One region of the Alteromonas sp. McT4-15 genome, then DNA from elsewhere that is predicted to be linked to it. Evidence: predicted binding sites of a transcription regulator. Region 1 holds the regulator's gene; the other holds the start of a gene.
The links. Region 1 encodes FliA, which starts transcription of late flagellar genes. Its sites were predicted from a motif close to CTAAAGNTNNNNNNNNNNNNGCCGATA; they were not measured.
Positions count from the first base shown of each region.

Region 2: the regulator FliA is predicted to act here: its motif matches at 6,563-6,589, upstream of LHL20_RS12320 (DUF5610 domain-containing protein).

Region 1 is NZ_JAJALG010000003.1:48,230-56,507, reverse strand. It holds gene flhA (flagellar biosynthesis protein FlhA) at 1-298, shown strand, start outside; gene flhF (flagellar biosynthesis protein FlhF) at 328-1,728, shown strand; gene LHL20_RS03510 (MinD/ParA family protein) at 1,734-2,600, shown strand; gene LHL20_RS03505 (RNA polymerase sigma factor FliA) at 2,597-3,328, shown strand; gene cheY (chemotaxis response regulator CheY) at 3,365-3,748, shown strand; gene LHL20_RS03495 (protein phosphatase CheZ) at 3,783-4,538, shown strand; gene LHL20_RS03490 (chemotaxis protein CheA) at 4,551-6,788, shown strand; gene LHL20_RS03485 (protein-glutamate methylesterase/protein-glutamine glutaminase) at 6,815-7,945, shown strand; gene LHL20_RS03480 (ParA family protein) at 7,971-8,278, shown strand, end outside.
Region 2 is NZ_JAJALG010000015.1:81,845-90,122, forward strand. It holds gene sthA (Si-specific NAD(P)(+) transhydrogenase) at 1-603, opposite strand, end outside; gene LHL20_RS12295 (acyl-CoA desaturase) at 788-1,915, opposite strand; gene LHL20_RS12300 (alpha/beta fold hydrolase) at 2,065-3,009, opposite strand; gene LHL20_RS21190 (DsbA family protein) at 3,021-4,385, opposite strand; gene fabR (HTH-type transcriptional repressor FabR) at 4,607-5,209, shown strand; gene trmA (tRNA (uridine(54)-C5)-methyltransferase TrmA) at 5,322-6,416, opposite strand; gene LHL20_RS12320 (DUF5610 domain-containing protein) at 6,619-7,935, shown strand; gene LHL20_RS12325 (RNA recognition motif domain-containing protein) at 8,009-8,278, opposite strand, start outside.

The DNA of each region.
Region 1 (8,278 bases):
ACCTGTCATAACCTTGGCGCCAGAGTTGGAACAGATGTTGCACCAGTCTCTTCAAGCGGGCGGTGAAGATGGTGCTGGCATAGAGCCAGGACTAGCAGACAAGTTGCAAAAATCATTGCAACAAGCCAGTCAGCAGCAGGAACTCGAAGGCGAGCCTGCAGTATTGCTGACGTCAGGTATGCTAAGACCTGTGCTGTCACGCTTCTTAAAGTATTCAGTTGTTGGGCTCCACGTACTTTCGTACCAAGAAGTGCCTGATGATAAGCAGATAAAAATAGTCAGTTCGGTCGGTCAATAATCTGACACTGAGCGATTGGAGAGGTTGCAATGAAAATAAGACGTTTCTTCGGCAAAGATATGCGTGAGGCGTTAAGCCAAGTAAAAGCTGAGTTGGGTAGCGATGCGGTTATTATGTCAAACCGCAAAGTTGCTGACGGTATTGAGCTTGTTGCAGCTTACGATAAAGAGCCAGAGGCTAAGTTGTCAGTGCCAAAACCCGCCTCTAAAGCGCCCGGTCAGAAAGCTGTTCCTAGCTTAAGTGAAATCATCGGTGATGACGGCCCAGACAGTTTAAAAGCGCTACTTGAAAAGCAACATGGTTCAAGCACTCAGCCGCATAGCCAAAAAGATACCTCTGCCAATGCGCAGCATGCCAATGAAATTGCATCGCACCTTAACTTTTCTGATGACTTTATTGATGAAGTTGAAGCTGCTCAGCCTCAACCTCAATCCCGTGCGAGCCGCTATGAGCAAGCAGATGCGTTTCCTTCACATCAAGCGTCAAGCATAGATGAAACTGCGCCTAATCAATCAGACGAACTTGCACAAATCAAAGAAGAGCTCGCCTCGCTAAGAAACGTCTTGCAATATCAGGTGGCTGATTTGATGGAAGCGAAGAATAAGCGTCAAAAACCCGTTCATCAATATCTGATAACGCGTTTAACCGATATGGGCTTAAGTCACGCGCTTGCAACTCAGCTAATAAATTACACGCCTGCTCACTATAATGAGCGCGAAGCATGGGTTTACCTTCTTAACCTATTGGCTAATCGCATAAATGTAACAGGTAACGATATACTTACCGCACAAGGTGCTGTTGCATTGGTGGGTCCTACTGGAACGGGAAAAACAACCACGGTAGCAAAATTGGCTGCGCGATATGCCCAGAAGTATGGCCCAGAATCAGTGGCAATGATCACCATTGATACGTACAGAATAGCTGCGTTTGAACAACTGGCTACTTACGGAAAGATAATTGGCTGTACAGTAAGAAAAGCACAAACCAGCGAAGAGTTAGCAGATTTACTTTTCCAACTGCGTCACAAGCGTCTAGTATTGATTGATACAGCAGGGTTTAGTCAGCGAGATAGCCGTTTGATTAAACAAATTAAGCAATTTGACAATGGTCAAATGCCACAAGTGAAAAAATATTTGGTAGCGCAGGCAAATACACAATATCCTGCACTGCAGAGAATAATTAAAGCGTATGATGAAATTGAACTAAGTGGCTGTATTTTCACAAAGTTAGATGAGTGCTACTCTTTAGGAGAGGTGCTTAGTGCTGCAGTTGAGTACCAGTTACCGGTTAGTTATGTCACCGATGGGCAAAAAGTACCAGAAGACATTAAGATTGCAGAAGCAAAATCTTTGGTTTCTGCTGCTGCAAAGCTTTATAAAAAGTACGGTTTGAATCATACTAGTAGTAACAACGCCATTAAAACAGCATAAGCAGTATGATTGACGACCAAGCGAGTAGCTTAAGAAAAATGAAGCAATCAAGGTTAATCAAAGTTATTGCCGTCACCGGAGGTAAAGGTGGCGTCGGTAAAACAAATATTACACTAAACACCGCCATTGCTATGGCTAAGCAGGGTAAGCGTGTAATGGTTCTCGATGCAGACTTAGGTCTGGCTAATGTCGATGTGATGTTAGGTCTTCGCGTCGAGAAAAATCTTTCTCACGTATTATCGGGTGAATGCACGCTTGATGAAGTACTCGTCACTGGTCCGCATGGGATCAAGATTGCGCCAGCGACATCGGGTACACAGTCAATGGCAGAGTTATCACCTACTCAGCATGCGGGTTTAATTCGCGCCTTTAGTGAATTACGTTCACAAATTGATGTTCTCATCGTCGATACCGCAGCGGGTATCTCAGACATGGTATTAAGCTTTTCTAAAGCGTCACAGGATATTATGGTGGTAGTGTGCGACGAACCTACATCATTAACTGACGCTTACGCCTTAATCAAAATTTTGAATCGCGAACACGGCGTGTTTCGATTTAAAGTGGTCGCCAATATGGTACGCGATGTGCGAGAAGGGCAAGAGCTATTTAGTAAATTAAGCAAAGTAACAGGTCGATTTTTGGATGTTGCACTAGAATTAGTGGCAACTGTCCCGTTTGATGAAAATATTCGTAAAGCGGTACGCAAACAAACCGCTATCGTCGATGCCTACCCAGGTTCGCCTGCTGCCGTTGCAATTACTCAACTGGCTAATAAGGCATTGTCGTGGCCAATCCCGGCTCAGCCAGGTGGTCATTTAGAGTTTTTTATTGAACAGTTGGTTGCAGAAAAAGCAGTAGGAAATCAGCGTTGAATAGCAAGGCAGCAGCTTATCAACAACAAACCGATAAGTCGCAGTTAGTCGAACGACATGCGCCTTTGGTTAAACGTATCGCTCATCACTTGATGGCGCGTTTGCCCGCTAGTGTACTTGTTGACGATTTAATTCAATCAGGCATGATTGGTTTATTAGAAGCTGCTCGAAATTTTGACGGCTCGAAAGGTGCGAGCTTTGAAACCTTTGCGGGTATTCGTATCCGCGGTGCTATGCTAGACGAGATTCGTAAAGGCGATTGGACACCGCGGTCAGTGCATCGCAACGGTCGCGCGATAACGGAAGCCATTTCGCAAGTAGAAGGCGAGACTGGTCGCGATGCCAGAGATTCTGATATTGCTGCTAAACTCAATGTGAGTTTGCAGGACTATCATCAAATGTTGAATGAAGTAAATGCTGGTAAGTTGGTTGGCATTGAAGATTTAGGTGTGTCTGAGGACGTTATTTCGACTGAACAAAATCGGGGTAGCGACGCACCACTTGAAGACTTGATGCAAGGTGCTTTCCAAAAGGCGTTAGCCCATGCGATTACAACATTACCTGAACGAGAAGCTATCGTGCTTTCTTTATACTATGATGAAGAGCTAAACCTACGAGAAATAGGTGAAGTACTTGATGTTAGTGAATCGAGAGTAAGCCAAATTCACAGTCAGGCCATGTTAAAACTCAAATCACGAATGAAGTCGTGGCAAGCTGACGAAGAATAGATATTAATAACAATTAACCCCTCACTGGAGGCTATTTTGGATAAAAGTATGAAAATTCTCGTGGTTGACGATTTTTCTACCATGAGACGTATCATCAAAAACCTACTTAAAGACTTGGGTTTCTCCAACATCCAGGAAGCGGATGACGGAAGTACGGCGTTGCCAATGCTACAGCAAGGCGACTTTGACTTTGTCGTTACCGATTGGAATATGCCAGGTATGCAAGGAATTGACTTGCTTCGTGCTATTCGTGCCGACGATAAACTGAAGCATTTACCTGTACTAATGGTTACTGCTGAAGCCAAGAAAGAACAAATTGTTGCGGCAGCGCAAGCCGGCGTGAACGGCTATGTGGTTAAGCCTTTCACTGCAGCAACATTAAAAGAAAAATTGGATAAAATTTTCGAACGTTTAGGTTGATCCAGACGCTCACCAGAGAAACGAGGTTTACTGGATGTCATCAAATGTAAACGTTCCGATTACATTGGAAGAAGCTAGACAACTTGTCGCCTATCTTGAAGAGGGTGATAACGCTTCGGCCAGTGCACTACTTGAAGCAGCCTCAATGAAGGAAAATGTTGAGCTGTTTGCAGAAGTGGGAAAACTGACGCGTCAACTTCATGACGCGCTCAATAATTTTCAGATTGACGATCGCATTAAGAATCTTGCGACCGAAGATATGCCTGATGCACAGTCTCGTCTGACATACGTCATTGAAGAAACTGAAAAAGCTGCTAATACTACTATGGATGCAGTGGAAGCGAGCATGCCAATTGCAGAAACGCTCGCTGAGCGCATCGAGAAAGTGATGCCTGAGTGGAAAAAGCTAATGAACCGCCAAATTGAACTAGGCGAGTTCAAAGCGCTTTGTGCAGATTTAGATAATTTACTTGAAGAAAGCGCAGAGCAATCAACTAAGCTCACACAGTTACTGACAGAAGTATTGATGGCACAGGGTTATCAAGATTTAACTGGTCAGGTAATTCGCCGCGTTATCGACTTGGTAAAAGAAGTCGAGGACAGCCTAGTAAACATGTTAACCATGTTTGGCGAGCGCGACGGTTCAGAACATTCTAAACCTTCTAGCGTTAAGGCCGATAAAAATGATGGTGTACAAGCGGAAGGCCCAATTATCGACGCGGAAAACCGCGATGATGTTGTTTCTGGCCAAGATGATGTAGATGATCTTTTGTCTAGCTTAGGTTTTTAGGGGAGCGGGCGCATGTCGTTTGATGTTGACGAGGATATATTACAGGACTTTCTAGTAGAAGCTGGAGAGATACTTGAACAATTACAAGAACAGCTCGTTGATCTTGAGAACAATCCAGAAGACGCGGATTTGCTGAACGCAATTTTCCGCGGCTACCATACTGTTAAAGGCGGAGCAGGGTTTCTATCCCTGACTGAGTTGGTTGAAATATGCCACGGGGCCGAAAACGTTTTCGATGTTATGCGAAACGGGCAACGTACACTCACGCCGGAGTTAATGGATATTATTTTGCAGGCCACCGACGTGGTGGTAGAGATGTTTGAACGTGTTAAAGCGCGTGATCCTCTAGAACCTGCAGATGCACATCTTGTCGACTTGTTACACAAACTAAGTCGCCCAGAATCTCCTGACGAAAATATCTTTGGCGATACTGCACCAAGTGCAGCTCAGCCTGCAGAGTTTGAGGATGAGCCTGAACTTGTTATTGAAGAGTCAGAGCCTACATCGTCGTCAAGTGACGGTGGTGGCATTGATGAAATCACCGAAGATGAATTCGAAGCCTTGCTAGATGAACTTCATGGTTCAAGTGCTCCCGGTCAGTCTGCACCTAAGGCAGCAGCGCCAGCAAAAGCCGCTGAACCTGCACCAAGCGCAGGCGGTGATAGCGATGACATCACCGATGAAGAATTCGAAGCGCTTCTTGACGATTTACACGGTAAAGGTCAATTTGGCAGTAGCGAAGATGCAGCACCTGCATCAGCTCCTGCGCCAACAGCACCGGTATCTGCATCAAGCGATGAAGAAATTACTGACGATGAGTTTGAAGCGCTACTTGATCAATTGCATGGTTCGGGGCAAGGTCCTACCAAACAATCGTCAACGCCCGCTGAGCCAGTGGTAGATAAAGCGGCTACCGAAGCGATTAACAAAGCGAAAAGCGAAGCGCCAGCAGCACCTAAGGCTAGTCCAGCGCCGCAAAAGGCTGCAGCAGCCGCTCCTGCTCCAGCGCCTGCTGGGGCAGCGAAGAAAGAAGCACCTAAAAAAGACGATAAAAAAGCCGCACCAGCAGCACCTCCGGCTGAGACTACAGTGCGTGTTGACACCAAACGCTTAGATCAGATTATGAATATGGTCGGCGAGTTGGTATTGGTTCGAAATCGCCTTATTAGTTTGGGTATTAATAGCAATGACGAAAGTATGTCGAAAGCTATTGCTAACCTTGATGTTGTAACAGGCGACTTGCAAGGCGCGGTAATGAAAACCCGCATGCAGCCAATCAAAAAGGTATTTGGTCGATTCCCCCGCGTTGTACGCGACCTCGCTCGAAGCCTCAAGAAAGAAATTACCCTTGAGTTGGTTGGTGAAGAAACCGATCTAGATAAGAACTTGGTTGAAGCATTGGCCGATCCGTTGGTTCACTTGGTGAGAAACTCAGTGGACCATGGTATTGAAATGCCTGATGACCGCGCAGCGGCCGGTAAACCGCGCATGGGGACGGTTCAGCTGTCTGCATCACAAGAAGGCGATCACATCCTTCTTACTATCGAAGACGATGGTAAAGGTATGGATCCCGAAAAGCTTAAAGAAATTGCGATAAGCCGCGGTGTGCTTGATGCAGATGCTGCAGCTCGTATGTCAGACGTGGAAGCTTTTAATCTTATCTTTGCCCCTGGGTTCTCAACGAAAACTGAAATTAGCGATATTTCGGGCCGTGGTGTGGGTATGGATGTGGTTAAAACCAAGATTAACCAACTAAACGGTACCGTTAATATCGACTCGCAGCTTGGTAAAGGTACGCGATTAGACATCAAAGTACCGCTTACTCTAGCCATACTTCCAACATTAATGATTGTCGTAGGCAAACAAACCTTTGCGTTACCGCTTGGTGCAGTGAATGAAATCATTAACATGGACATCAAGAAAACCAATACGGTTGATGGTCAGCTGACGATGATTGTCCGCTCCAAAGCTATTCCGCTGTTCTTCCTTGGAGAATGGCTGATTCGTGGTCCTAAGAACATCGATAAAGAAAAAGGACACGTTGTTGTGGTACAGATTGGAACGCAGCAAGTCGGCTTTGTGGTTGATGCATTAATTGGTCAAGAAGAAGTGGTTATTAAGCCGTTAGATGCGCTCTTACAGGGCACGCCGGGTATGGCTGGTGCGACAATAACATCTGATGGTGGTATTGCACTTATTTTGGATATACCGAGTCTACTGAAGCGTTACGCCCGTAAGCCCATAAAGTAGGGCTGTAATAATAGGAAAAGTAATCCATGGTCTTTAAAGTCCTGGTCGTGGACGACTCTACTTTCTATCGACGTCGAGTGAAAGAAATTCTCGATGCCGATAGAGAGTTGGAAGTAGTAGGCGAAGCGAGAAATGGGCGAGATGCGCTCGAGAAGTTAGAAACCCTCACTCCAGACGTAATAACAATGGACGTGGAAATGCCGATCATGGATGGAATTTCTGCGGTAAAAGCCATTATGGAGAAGCGTCCAACTCCTATACTGATGTTTTCCTCGCTAACCCATCATGGCGCGCAAGCCACACTTGATGCGTTAGAAGCGGGGGCACTCGATTTTCTGCCAAAGAAATTTGAAGACATCGCGCAAGATCGAAAAGATGCGACACGTTTATTGTGTACAAAAGTTCGTCTTATTGCGCGACGCGGTGTTGGTCTTAAACGCCCTGTTATGCGCTCTGTAGAAACAAGACGCCTTCCAGAAAATGCGCCTAAACCGGCTTTTTTTAGAAGTTCAGGTTTGTTGTCTGGCCGTAAAGACGCGGCAAAACAGCCAACGGTGTCTTCGGTAAGGCCAAGCGGCAAGCACTATAAGTGCTTAGCAATAGGTGCATCAACTGGAGGGCCTGTCGCGTTACAGAAGGTATTGTCGCCGCTACCTGCAGACTTCCCTTATCCAATTGTCCTTGTTCAGCATATGCCGGGTACATTCACGTCTGCGTTTGCTCAGCGTTTAGATTCCAATTGCAAAATAAGTGTAAAAGAAGCCGAAACTGGCGATGTACTTAAACCGGGACACGCGTACTTAGCGCCGGGTGGCAAGCAAATGATCATTGAATCTGCCGGTGTAAACAAAACGATTACCATTGTCGAAGCCAGTGCTGCCGATAAAGTAAGTTACAAACCCAGTGTTGACTTAACGTTTAGCTCAATTGCTCGCGCTTATGGCGGTGATGTACTTGGCGTAATATTAACAGGCATGGGCGCAGACGGAAGAGAAGGCTGTCGCACGCTTAAAGGTTTAGGGGCGACCATTTGGGCGCAGGATCAAGATTCTTGTGTCGTATATGGCATGCCTCAAGCTGTGGCGGTAGAAAATATATCGTCTAAGAGTATCAATATCGACGATATAAGTAGCTGTATACAATCTGAAATGCGCTAGACAAGCGTGTAATGGAATAATAGACATGAAAGTGTGGACGGTAGCAAATCAAAAAGGCGGCGTAGGTAAAACAACCACTACGGTAAGCCTTGGAGGGTTGCTTGCGCAAAAAGGCAAGCGGGTATTGATGATCGATACCGACCCTCATGCTTCCTTAAGCTATTACTTTGGTATCGACGCTGAAGCTTCAAGTCATTCTGTTTACGATATTTTTATTAAATCTAATAACATAACCGCCGATAACGTAATGGACTGTTTAAGTCCTACGAAAATCGACAATCTTTATGTCTTACCTGCAACCATGGCCCTAGCTACGCTTGATAGAACCATGGG
Region 2 (8,278 bases), on a different contig from region 1:
TATACTGGCGTACTCAGAGCCGATAACCCCTGCACCGTAAATAATGATGGACTTAGGATCGTGATTTAACGACAAAATAGTGTCTGAGTTATAAATACGCGGGTGATTGAAGTCGATATCCTTCGGGCAATAAGGGCGAGAGCCCGTAGCAATGGCAATTTGCTCCGCAGTGACAGTATCTTTCGAACCGTCTTTTCGGGTGATTTCTAACGTATGGGCATCAACAAAGCTTGCTTCTCCGTGAAACAAGGTTACGCGATTGCGATCATAGAATGAGGAGCGCAGTCGAGTTTGGCTTTTAACAACACCACTGGCATGGCGCATAATGTCGGAAAACGTAAGACTCTTACTTAAATGGTTGTCAGCAAAAAGCGGCGACGTATTGTATTCAATTAAGCGACTAACGGAATGGCGCAGCGCTTTAGAGGGTATTGTACCCCAATGAGTACAGCCTCCTCCTACAGCGTCATAGCGCTCTACAATTGCAACTTTCTTTCCCGCTTTAGCGAGCTGCATTGCCACACCTTCACCGCCAGGGCCTGTTCCGATTACAATTGCATCATAATGGTATGACGGTGCTTTTGTTTTTTGCTTCGTTGCCATGTTTTTCCCAACTCGTTGTTTTTTATTTTAGATAAGCGTGTACCAAGCAAAACTTAGCACGCTCTTATCATAGTATTACCTGACTACCACAGTAATTCCAACCGACTCTAGTCGTAGATAATAAAAAACCACACGAGCCAAAGGCTGGTGTGGTTTTTTTACGTGCACTGTTGACTACATTGGCTTATGCCATTTGCAAAGACAAGGTTTGCAGTTGTAACCATTTTTCTTTTTGAACTGCAAACGCGTGCTTTAGTTCCTTGTACTTATAAGCTAGCTCTAATCCCTCAATACTGCGCTTCAACGTTTTTTGCTTAATACGCATTACCCGTTTCTTTGTTGAGTAGTAGTCGCTCATACGCTGCATAAGTAAGTCGTATTCTTGCTGAATGGTATGCATCAACTCTTCAGCATTTGGTAATACAGAGACTTGCTCGCTAGCACGCTGAAGTTGCATAGCGGCCAATGCTTTTTCGATACGTTCTTCAGGTACCTTGCGAAGATTACGAGTTAACCCAAAATAAGAAAGGCCTTTAATCAACCACTTGGTTGGATCAAACTGATACCAACGAATCCCGTTGCGATAGTCATACTCAAAGATATGGTGATAGTTATGGTAGCCTTCACCAAAGGTAAAGAATGCTAGAACACCATTATCTCTTGCGGTGTTCTTGTCGGTATAAGGTTGACTACCCCAAAAATGGGCAAGTGAATTGATAAAGAAGGTGACATGATGAACCAATACCAAACGAAGAACACCTGCAATTAAAATCATGCCAAGCACATCACCATTTAGATATCCTAGCAATCCAGTAATACCGAAATTAGCCGCCAGAACGATAGGGAGATAATGATTGTGTTGCCACATTACGACCTTGTCTTTTTGTAGGTCTTTGCAGTTGCTGTAATCATCATAGCGTTTCGCTTGATATTCACGCAGCATCCACCCTATGTGAGCGAACCATAACCCCTTTTTGGCTGAGTAGGGATCTTTGTCATTGTCATCAACGTGACGATGGTGAATGCGGTGATCTGACGACCAGTGCAAAATACTATTTTGCAGTGCCATGGCACCGCCGATTGCGAGTATGACGCGTACCACAACATTGGCATCATAAGTTTTGTGTGACCACAAGCGATGGTAGCCAGCAGTGATAGACATACCTGTAAAGTAAAATAGGAATATAGCAGCGCCAATTTCGGCCCAATCAATACCTTGATATGCCACCCAAAGTGGAACACCAATAAATGCAATCGCGCCAGATATCAAAAATACCAGCACGTTAGTCAAAATAAGAGGAGGTTTTTTCATTTTATACAACTTGGCTTACAACTGTTCGCTAATTTATCGTTTTACGGAAGTTCAGGCAAGCAAAACCAAGATAAGTTCTGCTTACATGTGTAAAGTTTAATTATAGATTATGCCGGCAAATTCGCGTCGACATTTGAAGTGAAAATCGCTTATTGCTTGTTTATAAAAGAGATGATTGTTTCGCTAACGGCTTCAGGTGCTTCCATTTGAGGGTAATGCCCAACATTTGCGAGGCGAACAATATTTTTGCTTGAGACTAATGTCTCATACCGCTCTACCATGTGCTCTCCTGATATGGGATCCGCACTACCGTTGATAATGTGTATTGGACAAACGGCGTGTGTTAACGCCTCTAACCACCGCTCTCTATAATATTTGCGTTGTGTCATATATCCGATGAGTTTATGGAAAACCTGCTTTCCTTGGTTGAAATTAATAAGCTGCCACATTTCCTCTAGTTCCTGAATACTTGGTTGAGTATCGTTTCCGAAGACAGATCGCATATTGCTATCAACGCTTTTTTTGCTGATCAACTTAGCAACATAGAAGCCCAGAGGAGAATTCAGCAAAGTTTGAATAAATTTAGGTCGATGAGTTTCAGGAAAGAGTCCGCCGTTGAGGAGTGTCGCGCTTTGTATAGTAAGTCCTTCATCATTGTGATGAATGTGGGCGTGTCGATAAAGTAACTCTTGCGCAACAGAATCACCGTAGTCATGGGCGATGATATGACATTGCGTTATATTAAGGTGCTTTAACAGTGCTTCGAAAACATTCGCTTGGTTGTGAATTGAATAGTCATACTCGATTGGTTTTTCAGAAAAGCCAAATCCAAGCATATCAAGTGTAATCACTCTAAAGTGCTGACACAGTGAAGGCCATATTTTGTGCCAGTCCCAGCTAGCGGTAGGGAATCCATGTATTAAAACTACTGTTGGAGCAACCTGCAAATTATTGGGATGAATCTTTTTTACACCCAATTCACTGTATTTACTGTCTTGATAAAAAATATTCATTTCGCAGTAAGGAAACGTTTGTCCAGTTTGCTGCCACTGCTCAATGGATAAATTGGATGCAATATACTTTGTGCTATTCATTTTGACAGTTCTTAATCTAGTTGATGAATTGAGACCGGCGATGTTCTCATTGTGTCTCGTAATTCTCTCTCAATGACAAACATTCTGTCCTGACCCCACACCATCGTGTTTTTATAGCGAAAAATCGGTACACCCCAATTACCAAAGGCGTACATTTCTTGTTGATTTGATACCACTTCCTCTTTCCACTGACTGTCGCTTAAGTGACATTTTGCTTCGGTCCAATTTAATCCCGCTTGTTCAACAATACGTTTCATTCCCTCATTTGTGTCTGCCCTAATGCCTTTGGCATTAACGCCATGAGCAAATGCCAAAAGGAATTCAAGGTAGCGTCCTTGTTCGCGAGCAAAACGCAAAAGGGAGTAACAACGCTCAACGCCAGAGCCTAAGGGATCTGCGACAAAACCGTATTCAATGCCCAATTTTCGAGCTTCTCGTGTGGTATCTAAGAATATATAAAGGGCTTTCTTTTTAGGGACATCTAGTCCCCTCATCATCATAGGTAGGACAGGCTTTACGTTAAGTGGTACACCATACGCGTTGGCAAGGTATATGGCCTTGTAAAGTGCGATATAGGAATAAGGACTGCGTGCTGACCAAAACAGTTCAATAGGGGGGACGTTTTCCACTTTTACAGAGGGTAGTGCGGCGTTATGTATTATTGAGCTTTGAATATTCAAATAACTGCGGTCGAAAACAACGTGGATAGTAGGTAGTTTTCCTAGATTCTCGTGTAACAAACGCTCTTCCAAATGGCAAAGGCGATCTACACCCCAATACCACTCCCCCTCAAAATAGAGGGTCGCAGGTAGGTAGTGCCCTTGCTGTGATAGGGAATTACTATTTTCTTTGAGCTTTATTTTGAGGGCATCAGCGTTCTTTGATTGTTTCATCTGACGATATGGCTCGTTGGCATTGCGTGATTGCCAGTAATCTTCAAATATACGAAGTAACGCTTGCCAACTGTCTCCTCGGTCAATTCTATCTTGTAAATGTATTGCGTAGGCGTCGTAATGCGCTACATCAATCGCCGATGGTGACTTGTTGGGGTGTGGTAAAAATTTGAAGTGATAAAGAGAAGCCACATAATTTGCATCAACTAATGCGTGTTTTGCCCATAATTCTGGTTCGGGAAACATGTCTTCTTGCAATGAATAAATGACGTTAGCACTAAACTCGACATTAAAGCGCTTTTCTATACTGGGGAGCGCCTGCACTAAAAGGTATGAATAGGGATCATCCACTTTCAGATAAACATTAATGCATGCCTTACGATTTGTAAGACGGCGTAGTAAGCGGTGAAATTTGCGCCGTCCATCTCGCAATACGTCACTTGATATCGCTCTTAGTAAGTAGGGTTGAATGACCTTTTTCACAATAAACTAGGCACAATACGCCCCTTGGTTATTTGACAGCAGACTCTATTCAACTACCGTATCACACTCTATTTTCAGTTCTTAACAAAATATTAACTTCGTCACGCCTTCATACCGTCAACATTTGCTTAAGCGAGAATTCACCTTCTTTGTTTCTTTGACGCATACTCTTACGATAGACTACAAAGTCTTATGCTAGGGCCTCTTAATATGGTGTAACTGTGAGCCGACAAGAACAGAAATTAAAAACCCGCCAAAATATCATCCACGCCGCTTTCTCTTTGCTTGATGAAAACCGAAGTCTTTCGGCAATTAGCTTAAGAGAAGTTGCTCGTGAAGCAGGTATTGCTCCTACGTCTTTCTATCGACACTTCAAAGATATGGATGAATTGGGGCTTACATTGGTCGACGAAGCTGGTTTAGCACTTCGACAATTGATGCGGCAGGCCAGGCGACGCATTGCATCTGGCGGCGGTGTTATTCATACCTCAGTAGAAACTTTCATGGAGTTTATCGCAGCTAATAAAAATGTATTTCGTTTATTATTGCGTGAGCACACAGGAACGTCCTCGGCGTATCGCCTAGCGGTTTTTCGAGAAATACAGCATTTTATTGATGAGCTCACCGACTATATTATTGAGCAACAAAGTGTGGAATATGCATGTGCGCAACTGCAAGCTGATGCGATGGTGAGACTTGTTTTCAGTGCGGGGGCTGAAGCACTGGAAGCTGACGATAAATTACGTGGTGAAATTGGTGAAAAAGTTAAAGCTCAACTGAGGTTTGTGCAGGTGGGCGCAACGACAACTGTAGGTAAGAAATAACGAGAGAGTGTTGATCTTTACCGCAAAAACTAAAGCGCAAAAACTAACACCCTCATGCAAAAGAGGCCGTTTTGGGCCTCTTTCGTATACTCTTTTACATAGAAGCCGTGCTCTATTTTCGGGACAACAGCACACCAGCTTCGACGTGATGTGTAAACGGGAATTGGTCGAATAACGCCGCTGCACTTATTTCGTGAGTTTCGCAAAGTAATTCAAGATTCTGTGCAAGCGTCTCGGGATTACATGAGATATATACAATGTTGTCGTAATCCTGAATCATTTTTAGTGATTCTACATCAAGGCCTGCGCGCGGAGGGTCGACAAGAACCGTTGTAAAGTTGTAATCCTTCAGTTCAATTCCTTCTAACCGACTAAACGTACGTTCGCCCTTCATGGCTTGTGTAAATTCTTCCGCGGCTAATCTAACAATTTTTACGTTATTCAGTTTGTTTTGTTCTATGTTGAACTGTGCAGCTTGAACTGACGGCTTCGCTATTTCAGTTCCAACCACATTGTCGAAATGAAGCGCCAAAGGAAGTGAGAAGTTTCCTGCGCCACAATACATTTCGAGTAGATCACCGGTAAGGGGGGTAACACAGTCAAGAGCCCATTCAATCATGCTGCAATTTACCGAAGCATTTGGTTGGGTAAAGCTATTTTCAATATGTTTGAAAATGAATGTTCTGTCTTTAATTGGTAATCGCTCAATAACGAAGTCATCACCTATAACGAGTTTCTGTTTACGAGCTCGGCCAATGATGTTTACTTTTTTAAACTCTGTTTCAAGTGTTTGCTTTAATACTCTTGCCTGCTGTTCCCATTCGTCGTCGAGTTGACGGTGATATAAGAGGCTAATTACCAATTCTCCTGAAAGCGCAGAAAGGTAATCTATCTGAAAAAGCTTTTTCCTTAAGACTTCTGATGGTCTTACGTGCTCCAGCAACGCGGTCATTGCGCGATTAATGGTCTCGCATGCTGGTGGAAAAGCGTCGACACGGTATTTTTCCTTTGTCTCTTGGTTGAACATGATGTGATATAGGTCGTCACCCTCATGCCAAACCCTAAATTCAGCACGCATACGGTAATGCGTAGGCTGGGAACTAAAAACCTCTAACTTTGGTGCATTAAACGGAGAAAGTAAGTCACCTAGGCGGGTAACTTTTTCGTCAAGCTGAGCTTGATAGTTTTTCAGATCTGGTGCGGTCATATTACTCTCTCCATCACGATTTCGTGGTTAACACCGTTGTTTTGTTTTGCAAGGTCGCGAATTGTAGTCCCTCACAAAATATGTGCAATGCTAAATGGCTTTATAAGCACTTTTATACAAGCAGGGATAAAAAAGGTGTATTAAAATTAAACAATCCTGATTCAGTGCCGATAATAAGAAAGAGGATAGTGAGGATCAAATTATGAACGTGGGTCAAATTAAAGCCTTTATGGGAGACCAAAAGGCTGAGCAAAAGGCATCAGTTCACCCGAATGAGGCGCTGAAAAAACAATTGCAACAAGATGGGTTGCAACAAGCTGCTGAGTTTTCAAAGCAACAAGCAGCGTCGGTGTCGGTATCAAGCAGTCAGACAAGTATTGGACTACGTGTTGTCAGTAGCAGTCTTAACCAAACACTTGAGATTGACGGCCAAAAACCACAGGAAACGAAGGACAAAGCGATTGAAGAAAAGTCGACCAGTTTGTTCGATTTTGAAAAAGTGGCGAGGAACGTTCTAAAGTTTGTGGGGGGAGTGATTCGAGGTGCGGCGAATGGTGGGGCTAGTGATGAAAATCTCACCGGATTATTTAGCCAAGCGAGAGAAGGTGTGAGTCGTGGCTTTGCTATGGCAGAAAAAGATCTTGCGGGGTTTATGAATGACGAAATTCAGCAGGGAATGACAAAAAGCCGTGACTTGATTGATACGGGCATTGACGACCTAGAAACAGACATTTTTGGTCGCAATGAAGCTACTGCAGTGTCATTAACGTCTTTAGAAGCAGTATCAGCGTCAGATGAAAAGTCAGGAAGCCTTCTAATCCGAACCAAAGATGGCGATGAGGTGACCTTTAGCTTTGAAAGTCTGCGGTCATTTCAGGCTTCGCAGCAATTGTCATTCACTGCACAAAATTCTGGTACGCAAAACGCGTCAGATGAAAACGGTGCACAAACAAGTAGTGATTCGCAATCGTTTACAGCTGAGCAAACCACTTCTTACCAATATTACGAAAGAAGCGGTATTAGTTTTTCGCTCAAAGGTGAATTGGATGAGGAAGAACTTCAATCAGTTGCGGATCTCGTTGGGCAAGTTCAGGATCTTGCAGATACGTTTTATAGTGGAGACATAGACAAAGCGTTTGAAGAAGCACTCAGTTTGGGCTTTGATGATAAGGAACTGGTTGGTTACGCGCTTCAACTGAACAGGACAACACAAACAGAAGTCCTAAAGACGTATGAAAATATTCAGCATTATAATGATGAGAAAAGTGACAAATCGCAATTTGGAAATGTTGTGAGTCCAATCTCGCAATACCTAGATAAAATGATGAGCACATTTTCCAATGTAGAAAGTACGTTATCTAGCAATGAAGATTACAATACCTTAATTGCGGGACTAATTAGTAAAATGGAAGACGTTCAGGTGCCTGACTTGGTATCGGCAATAAATAGATTTCATACCTTTAACCAAACTTTGTTGCAAGGACTTCCGCAAAGCACAGAGACAACTGCTAAATCATAATTAGGAAGAGTTTGTAAATATAAAAAAGCCCGGAACGAGTCCGGGCTTTTGTTTATATCAACATGAACATACCTTAAGCGTGTTCGACCTTATCTTTCGCTGGGCGTACTTTTAGCGTACGTTCTTGAAAGATGGAATCGTTAGTTTTATCAATGACGCTATTTAGATCGTCAGTGATCACTTCAATAAAACCATAGCCTTTACGCTTACCTGTTTTGCGATCCTTCATTAGGCGGACAGACTGTACTTCTATATAACTGCTAAAGTATTCCTTAACTGCACTCTCGTTTGCACGGTAAGGTAAATTACCTACGTAGAGTGTTTCAATGGAACCTTCTTGAGT